3 regions of the Oceanobacillus sp. B139/18 genome follow, and region 1 is predicted to be linked to each of the others. Evidence: riboswitches for the same ligand, from Rfam matches in the RefSeq annotation. Region 1 holds a riboswitch; each other region holds the start of a gene.
What was found. Region 1 has a riboswitch for thiamine pyrophosphate ahead of ACZSMY_RS14420 (ABC transporter ATP-binding protein). Riboswitches for the same ligand answer to the same signal wherever they lie in the genome.

Region 1 (3,158 bases):
ATAATAGGAATAGTTTGTGATGCAATTAAAATAGGATAAATCGCTTGTTGTAATGTTTTAGATAGATTCATGCTTATTGCTAAAGCAACTCCCAGTACCAATGAAATCCCAAGACCAATGATAATAACAGCAAGCGTCATAGGAAGATGATGCAACAAGAGCTCTGTTTTTAATTCCCATAGCTTCTTCACGATTTCGGTTGGCGCTGGCAAAATAAATGATGTAGCGACAAACCCCGCTCCCGCTTCCCATATAAGCAAAAAGATTGTGATTAAAATAATAGAATAAAGATAATTTTTCATGCATTACACCCTCATCCGAAACTGATCTAGTAAATCATTTTTTAGCTCCGTCACTTCCTCTTTATCTAAATCGTATTGTCGTCTTGGACGTTCTAAAGGTACTTTAATTTCTTTTAATGTTGTAAATGGGGTATCCGTAATGACGAAAATGCGGTCAGACAAAAATAATGCTTCTGAAATATCATGTGTTATAAACAAAATAGTAGATTGCTGTTGTTCCCACTGTTCTAATAACCATTCCTGCATATATAACCTGGTCATTGCATCTAAGGCTGAAAAAGGTTCGTCCAACAACAACACATTAGATCCGGATAACGTGGCTCTTAAAAAGGAAACCCGTTGCCGCATCCCCCCAGATAATTCATGAGGGTATTTATTCTCGTATCCTTTTAACCCAAAGGCCTCCAGCAAGTTTTGAACAGTTCTTCTATCGAGATGATTTTCCTTTTGCAGTTCCAATGGAAGAGCTGCATTTTGTTGAACAGTCCGCCATGGCATCAATAAATCCTGTTGAGGCATATAACCAACTTTTCCAGAACGATTGGTTACTGGATCCTCGTTTAAATAGATAGTTCCGCTTTTCAGTTCCTCCAATCCGACAATTAGACGGAAAATTGTCGACTTGCCGGACCCACTTGCACCGATAATGCTTACAAATTCACCATCCGCAATAGAAAGATTCATATTTTTTAATATAGGAATTTTCCCTGCATCATTTTTGTAATAGAAATTTACGTTTTGAAACTGAAGAGCTATTTTTTTATTTTGTTCTCTCATCCTTCGTTCTCTACCTTCTTTCTAACAAAGAGTGTATTATTATGTCTTAAAAGCAATCATCAGCTAATCGAAAATGCATCCCTCCTTCCAAATAAAAAATACCCCAGACATGAAGCCCAGGGTACATACATTTCCTTATGATAGAAATTACTTTGCATGTTCCCTACGCTGGTCTCAACCAGATCAGGTTCTAAGGGTCTATATCTTACGGATAGTATCTCAACCAGCAACACTGGTCCCCCTACATTCTTATTAAATTGGTATCTCTTTTATTGAATTTATGACATAAGCATTAAAAAACCCATTCAACGAATACAGATGAATGGGAAATGAATACATAACTAGATTATTATCTACTTAAGTAAGTCATCACTTCCCTACGTTAGTCTTAACTAAATCAGGTTATAAGAGTCAAGTTTCCTTTCTCAGCGATAAAAATCGCTCCCCTAGTGATTATAGAAATATGAAATTTTTGATTCTATAAATGAACTTGTATGATTGAAAAATACGTTAAAATTCACAATGTTATTTTCATCAGCCACATCTATAGAGAACTGTAGGAAAAATAACTTAAAGTAGAATCTATTTAAACATATAAAATTATAATATGCAAATTATTCTAATTTATCTTTTAAAATCATGAGATTTGTTTGTATATAAAAAAAGATATATCCGCCTATTTTAATATGTTTTCAGGTGAAATTTGGTGAAATAATATAGGATATACAACGGTATAATAAAATAAAAAGAATAACTTTTACTGAGATACTCCTGTTATATGAGGATAGGAGCATCTATTATTTCTAAAGGTATTTTATAATAAATAAAACAGATTAAAAAGAACAGCTCAGCTTGGCTTACATAGCTGTCCTCTTGTAAACGGGACTCTTGTTACTGGAGAAGTGATATTATTTGGAAATCCTGAAGACAACCTTTTAGAACGAATAAATCCTATAGCTGCAATTAAATTCAATTATTGAGAAACCTAAAAAGTGACTTCCATGGATGCAAAGAAGTCACTTTTTATACGAATTGATTTCCCCTCAATTATTTCCTTTATATGTCCGATAGAAAATTACTGTAACTTTATCATTTATTACAGCAATCATTAACCAGCCAGCTTCTGCTTCCTCTCCTCCTCTTTTTCCTTTCTCCGTACTTCTCTAAATTTATTTGTTTCAGATACAATCACGCCGGATAATAAACAGAGCGCAATCAAGTTGGGCACTGCCATTAATCCATTGAATATATCCGCAAGATCCCATACTAACTGCACAGATTGAACCGCACCAAACAGGATAACCAGACAGAAAATGATTTTATAATAGATTGTATTTCGATCTCCAAAAATATAACCGAAGCATTTCTCCCCATAATAGGACCAGCCCAGAATAGTGGAATAAGCAAAGAAAATAAGGCCGAATACAACAATATAATTACCTAATCCAGGCAAGAAAAAGTCAAAAGCTTCTCCTGTAATGACAGGTGCTGCATCTGCTCCAAATTGCAAATGCAGCCCGCTCATCACCACAACAAGTCCGGTAATCGTACAAACCACGATCGTATCCAGAAATGTTCCTGTCATCGATACTAACGCCTGCCGCCCTGGATAATCCGTCTTCGCTGCCGCTGCCGCAATTGGCGCTGAACCAAGACCCGCTTCATTGGAGAACACCCCGCGGGCAATCCCGTATCGAATCGCTAAACCGATAGCTCCCCCGCCGACAGCTTCCGGATTAAATGCAGCCTCAAAAATAACTGCAAACGCCGCAGGAACTTCCGTAATATTTAAAATAACAATAATCAGTCCGCCAGCTATATAAAACAAAGCCAGAAATGGGACAAAGATAGCAGTTACTCTTCCAATGCCTCTCACTCCGCCAAGCAAAACTAATGCAGTGAGCGCCATCAAGATGATTCCCGTAACCCATGGGTTAATATTAAAAGTAGCTTGTAAGGAACCGGCAACAGTATTCGATTGCGTCATATTTCCAATTCCAAAGGATGCTAAAAAGCCAAACAGCGCAAACAAAACAGCTAACCATTTCCAGCCCAATCCCTTTTCAATATAATACATTG
Region 2 (3,158 bases), on a different contig from region 1:
TGAATCGTAATTTCATTCATATTTCGTGCTAATTTATTGATATTTTTGCTTAACTGCTCCATTTCTTCACTATTACTGTTATTAAAACGGGCAGAATAATTTCCTTTAATCATTTCATTTACTGTTTTTGAAGCTTTATTAAGCGGTCTTGTGTATTTATTGTAGAATTGCATAAATATAATGGAAATCACTAAAAATTCCACTAAAATAATTGCTGCGATAAATATCCAGTTTCCTTGAGCTTGTACCATTAACCAGCCCGATAAAACCAGGACAATCGTGATACCTAGTATATTAGGAAACAAGGGTTTCGAAAATAATATTTGCATTTAAACCGGCTCCTCCAATTTATAACCTAATCCGCGGACTGTTTTAATATAAACAGGCTTTTTGGAATCAGGTTCAATTTTGTCCCGCAGATGACTCACATGAACATCTACAATTCTCGTATCTCCAACAAAATCATAATCCCACACACTGCTGAGTAATTGATCTCTGGAGATGACCTTTCCCTTATGTTTAGCCAAATAGTACAACAGTTCAAACTCTTTTCGTGTGAAAGTAATCAATTCTTCTTTCATTTCTGCTTCATAACGTTCCGGGTAAATCGTTAAATCCTTTATCCGTAGCGCTTGATAATGATTCTCGAGCGGACGCTGTGTTCTTCTGATAATTGCTTTCACACGGGCAATGACTTCTTTCGGGCTGAACGGCTTTGTCAGATAGTCATCTGCGCCAAGCTCCAGACCGAGGATTTTGTCTATTTCTTCATCTTTTGCGGTGAGCATTAATATCGGTGTATCAATATCATTCTTTCTTAACTTCCGGCATACTTCTATTCCATCCAGTTTTGGAAGCATTACATCTAAGATAATTAACTCATAGTTATCTGCAGCAGCTTTTTGATAGGCTTCTTCTCCATCGTATGCTACCTCTGTTGTGAATCCGGCATTTTCCATATTATATTTTAATAAAGTAACAATCGATTGCTCGTCATCCACAATTAGAATCTGTTTTCCCACTTAGAAAATCCCCCTTATTCATATATACGTTCTCTTAGACAAAAATTCCTTCTTTTAAAGCTCCCTTTTTTTGTTAAATGAAGATGTGAGAATGTATCTTTATATATTTTATTTTCTTTATTCTACCATTATTCACGTTCAACGCCTATTCCATAAGTAAATGTTAATAAAACTTAACAAAACTATCCAAATAAAAATAATGGTTTAAGAAAAACCTGAAGCAAGATGTGCTACAGGTTTTTGTGTGAGGGAGTTTTCTTTTGTTATACTTTTCCAACTAATGTTCTCGGCTGTTTATAAAACAGGAGGAACACAATAACAAGACTTAAAATAAAGGATGGAACCATATAGGATGAATTATATATTAATGAATAAAGCCACGCCGGCTGTCCTTCGACGGCTGAACCAAAGAAAACCATTCCGGCAATATAATGACAAATAAAACGAGCAGCTGATCCCAGAAATACACCTACGGATATATAGACAAAGGATTTCTTTACCCGCTTGTTTTTCATGCTTTCGATAACCTGCTTCGAAAACACTCCGGCAAGCCCTACTACCGTAAAAGCTAATCCATACTCAATGATTCCCTGTACGGGATGCAGGATATAAGCTGTACCAGTTGCCACCTGTAATATTCCCCAAAGGAAACCGGACAACAAACCTCCTTTCAGACCCCAGCGAAAGGCTACAATGAAGACAGGAATCATTGCAAAAGAAACGGAGCCTCCTTGCGGCCAAAGCTTAAATCCTAACGGTAAAATGTCCAGCAGTAATGCAAGTGCCGTAAAAATAGCTACTTCTACTAAAAATAATGTTTTATTCTTCAATCGTCTCTCCCCCATTTACATCGAACAATCTTTTTTTAGACAACAAAAAAGCAATGCCAAGGGAGTCTTCTTGATGGCGGTATTCTTTAAAAAATACATTTTAAGAGAATACCTTAAACTCCACTCACACATTGCTTTTATATCCATCAAAAAGTCCACAATCCCTACGCCAGCGCTAACTGACAGGTTCAAAGGGTCAGAACATAGAAAATGTCCACTCTCAGCCAAAGGCTCCCCTTGCAGGCTTTTTATATTCACTTTTTTGTATAGGCTTAGTATAAATCACTTTCTAAAAAACCGCAATAGCCCCTGTTATTTTTCAACTTTCTTCGCTAATTCCAAAAATTCCTGCACATCCTGTTTACATATTTCGATGGCATTTTCCCAAAACTCAGGCTTGGACAAATCTACTTGCAAATGCTTTTCAGCAAGCTCTTCTACGGTCATTCTGCCGGTATCCCTTAATAAAGCAGTATATTTTGCTTCAAAATCTCCTTCATAATCCTTTGCATAAGCATAAATTCCCTGGCTGAATAAATAACCAAATGTATACGGGAAGTTATAAAATGGCACACCAGTAATATGAAAATGCAGCTTGGAAGCCCAGAAATGCGGATCATATTCGGACAGACTTCCGCAGTAAGCTTCCTTCTGTGCTTCCACCATAAGTTCATTTAACCGTTCCGTACTGACCATACCTTGCTTCCGTTCTTCATAGAATTGTTTCTCGAATAAAAAGCGTGCATGGATGTTCATGAAGAAAGCCACACTGCGCGATACTTTATCCTCTAACAACGTTAATTTTTCTTCATCTGTCGCCGCCATTTTCACCGATGCATCCGCTACAATCATTTCTGCAAAGGTCGAAGCAGTTTCCGCAACATTCATTGCATAGCCTTGATTCAAACCGTTCATATCGTTCATCACATACTGGTGATAGCCATGTCCCAACTCATGAGCCAGGGTAGCTATATTAGAAGGTGTTCCAGAGTACGTCATAAAAATACGAGTTTGTTCACTGAGCGGAAAGCTTGTACAGAAGCCCCCCGGACGTTTTCCTGCACGATCTTCCGCTTCAATCCAGCATTTTTCAAACGCCATTTGTGCGAAATCCGCCATTTGGGGACTGAAGCCGCGGAATTGCTCTACAATAAAAGCAGCTCCTTCATCATAACTTTTCTTTTCCATTTTTGATTGAATCGGAGCATTCACATCGAAAATGCTTAATTTATCCAAATTTAACAGAGAAGCCTTTTGATGTAAGTAGTCTGCAAATAGGGATTTATGCTTTTCAATTGCTCCCCAC
Region 3 (3,158 bases), 330 kb from region 1:
AAAATCAGGGTGTCGGATTATCTGGGGTATGCAAAGAATAGAGACATATCCATATTAACGTTGATTGATGATCAGGATTACCAAGAAGGGTTAGAGAAAATGAGATATGATGTGAAGCGTAATCCTAAAAAAACCATCGTCACTGATTTTGCAGAGATGTTTTGTATTTCGACAAAGGGGTAGTGTTTTAGAAAGAAAAAATCGTCTTTTTGGAAAGGGAAACAGAGGAGGAATTTAATGAGTGAAGAAGTAAAAGCACCCGGCTGGGATGCAATTGATAATGCAATGGAAGCAATTTATGGGAAGCAGGAACCGAAGCATTATGGAACAGTGATCTCTTATTCGCTGGGCGGACCGGATCCATTAGATGGAATCAGCGCTTATCAATCAGAAACGCCAGGCTTGCACTGGCATATAGTTACATATGGATTTTCAGAGATTTACGAAAAAGAAACCGATAATCCAGAAGTAAGCGGTTTTGGGTTTGAATTAACGTTCAGATTGAAAAAAGAAGAAGGGGAAGAGGAACCGCCAGCCTGGGCGCTTAATCTGCTTCAGAATTTGGGAAGATATGTTTTTAACAGCGGTAATGTTTTTAAAAATGGAGACTATATGGATGCAAATGGTCCTATCTGTTTGGAATCAGATACGGCATTAACTGCATTGGCATTTATTACGGATTCTGAGCTTGGTACAATAGAAACAGAAAATGGTCAAGTGCAATTTCTGCAGATGGTTGGTATCACAAATGATGAGCTCGAAGCAATGCAGACGTGGAATACACGAGGTGTTCTCTCTGCCAGTTCCCCATATATGCCCGCGTTTATTACCGATTTAAAAAGAGATTCTTTACTAAATCATGCAGATGTCTCCCCAAAAGTTGATGAAGGAAGAGAACGGGAAGGATCCAATACAGGATTTCTATTTAACGATAATTTATCGTGGACTCCAGAAAAAAAGGGCTTATTCAGAAAAAAACCAGCAATGCTGACTCTGGGGGCAAAACAAACCGAAACCATAAGTAAAGTGCTGCGAGGGCGTCTCTTGAAAGGAAAGGCTCTGACATTGGCAGGTCCTGATATTGTCATTGCTATAGAGCCCGGGGAAAAGTCAGAATATGCAATGGAGAAGGATAAGGTGCGTCTAATTTTAGATGAGCAGAGTACAATCGAGTTGAGTGAGAAGCTGATTCCTAAAGAAGGTGTGGCGGAACTATTCTCGTTTGAACAGCTGGCTGTAAAAATTGTTAAAACATACATCAAAGATAATGAAGGAAATGTTGTTCAGGTAATTGGGTAAGAGAACTCATTTGAAAGTAAAATAACATTTCCTTGATAAATCGCTAAACACTTTTGAAAGAATATCTTTGAAAATAAAAAATTATATGTTATTCTTTATTTGTAATCTGAAAATTAAATAAGCAACACTAGGGGAGCCTTTGGCTGAGACGAATACTCGGACCCTTTGAACCTGATCTGGTTAACACTAGCGTAGGGAAGTGGCAGGAACATGACGATATATCATTCGAACAATGAATTTGTATATAATCAAGACCACTTATCCTTCAGCTGGATAAGTGGTCTTTTTCGTTCTTCTGCCAATCCTGAAGCAAGAAAATGGAAGAAAGGGGAGAAGAAGATGGACAGGCATCTGCACTTGATCAGTGATGGCAGTTTTTCCGAGCAGCATTTGCAAATAGTGAAGCGGATTCAGGCTGAGATTGATTATTTGCATATCAGAGAGAAGAACAAGACAGCGAAGGACATTCTGGAAATCATCGGTGCATTAGAAAATATCGGATTGCCATTAGAGAAAATAATAGTGAATGACAGAGTAGATATTGCTGTGATAAAGCAGTGCGCAGGTATTCAGCTGGCGTTTCACAGTCCTTCCATTCCACTTGTAAAAGAAAGCTTCCCTGAATTGAAGGCAGGAAAGTCTGTTCATTCTTTAGCTGAGGCAGAGCAGGCGCAGCAGGAGGGAGCTGATTATGTGCTGTATGGCCATATTTATTCCAGCAAGTCCAAAGCCAATCAGCAGCCCAGAGGATTAACGGAACTACAGGAAATGACTAACGCGCTGTCTGTGCCGGTATATGCTATTGGCGGGATTACTCCTGAGCGGGCGAAAGAAGTAACTGCCGCAGGAGCAGCCGGCATCGCGGTCATGTCTGGTATTTGGCAGGCAGAGGATCCGGTCCAAACTGTCAGAGCTTACCGGCAAGCGTTGAATATATGAAAAGGAGGGAGAAGATGAATAAACAGTTTGATCAAATTATTGTAGGCGGCGGAGTTATTGGCTGCTCTATTGCTTATCAGCTGGCCAAAAGAGGCAATCGGGTGCTGGTCATTGAAAGGAATCAAATCGGCTGCGAGGCTTCCAGTGCCGCAGCAGGTATGTTAGGCGCTCAAGGAGAGTTTACAGAAGACAGTCCGCTTTTTCGGTTTGCACAGGAGAGCAGAGCGCTATTCAAAAATTTATCCGAGGAACTGAAGGAAGCGTCAGGAGTAGATATTCAATATATTCATAAAGGAATCATGAAGCTTGCTTTTCATCAGCAGCAATACAGCAAGCTGCAAAGCGTCGCGTCTTTCCAGCGGGAAGCGGGGAACCCTGCGTATTTACTGTCAGTAGAAGAAGCGAAAAAAATGGAGCCAAGCCTGACGGAGAATCTTCGTGCTGTCCTGTATTTGCCGGATGATGGTCAGGTTTCCGCCCGTCATCTGACCAAAGCCTTCTCTCTGGCTGCATCTCATTATGGTGCGGTGTTGCATGAGCAGGAAAGCGTTAATGAGCTGTTGATAGAAAATGAAACGGTTTATGGTGTCCGGACAACAGAGGCAATCTATGAAGCGGTCCAGGTTATTGTTGCAACAGGAGCTTTCGGAGATGAATTGCTGCCTGCAGATTATGCTGCGATTCCGGTGAAGGGCGAATGTCTGCTGTTAGAACTGGACCAGAAGCTATTTCAATCAACACTTTGGATGGATGGCTGTTACCTTGTTCCGAAGCAGGGAAAAAAGGTGATTGTTGGAGCCTCCTCCATACCAGGAAAAATGGATAAGCATGTCCATGCCGCAAGCGTCCAGAGACTGCTGTCACGAGCGCAGAAAATGGTTCCGGAGCTGGCAGAGGCGAGGATAAGAAAAATGTGGGCA

Region 2: linked by a shared signal. The riboswitch ahead of thiT (energy-coupled thiamine transporter ThiT) and the one ahead of ACZSMY_RS14420 (ABC transporter ATP-binding protein) in region 1 are both predicted to bind thiamine pyrophosphate.
Region 3: linked by a shared signal. The riboswitch ahead of ACZSMY_RS12870 (thiamine phosphate synthase) and the one ahead of ACZSMY_RS14420 (ABC transporter ATP-binding protein) in region 1 are both predicted to bind thiamine pyrophosphate.

Annotation. Positions count from the first base shown of each region.
Region 1 covers NZ_JBVFXI010000004.1:366,140-369,297, reverse strand. The annotation lists gene ACZSMY_RS14425 (ABC transporter permease) at 1-302, opposite strand, end outside; gene ACZSMY_RS14420 (ABC transporter ATP-binding protein) at 306-1,079, opposite strand; TPP riboswitch at 1,223-1,332, opposite strand; TPP riboswitch at 1,437-1,537, opposite strand; gene ACZSMY_RS14415 (alanine/glycine:cation symporter family protein) at 2,188-3,158, opposite strand, start outside.
Region 2 covers NZ_JBVFXI010000001.1:670,490-673,647, reverse strand. The annotation lists gene pnpS (two-component system histidine kinase PnpS) at 1-329, opposite strand, end outside; gene ACZSMY_RS03240 (response regulator transcription factor) at 330-1,022, opposite strand; gene thiT (energy-coupled thiamine transporter ThiT) at 1,286-1,852, opposite strand; TPP riboswitch at 1,996-2,100, opposite strand; gene ACZSMY_RS03230 (M3 family oligoendopeptidase) at 2,165-3,158, opposite strand, start outside.
Region 3 covers NZ_JBVFXI010000004.1:31,814-34,971, forward strand. The annotation lists gene ACZSMY_RS12860 (class I SAM-dependent methyltransferase) at 1-183, shown strand, start outside; gene ACZSMY_RS12865 (suppressor of fused domain protein) at 238-1,299, shown strand; TPP riboswitch at 1,419-1,514, shown strand; gene ACZSMY_RS12870 (thiamine phosphate synthase) at 1,510-2,238, shown strand; gene thiO (glycine oxidase ThiO) at 2,253-3,158, shown strand, end outside.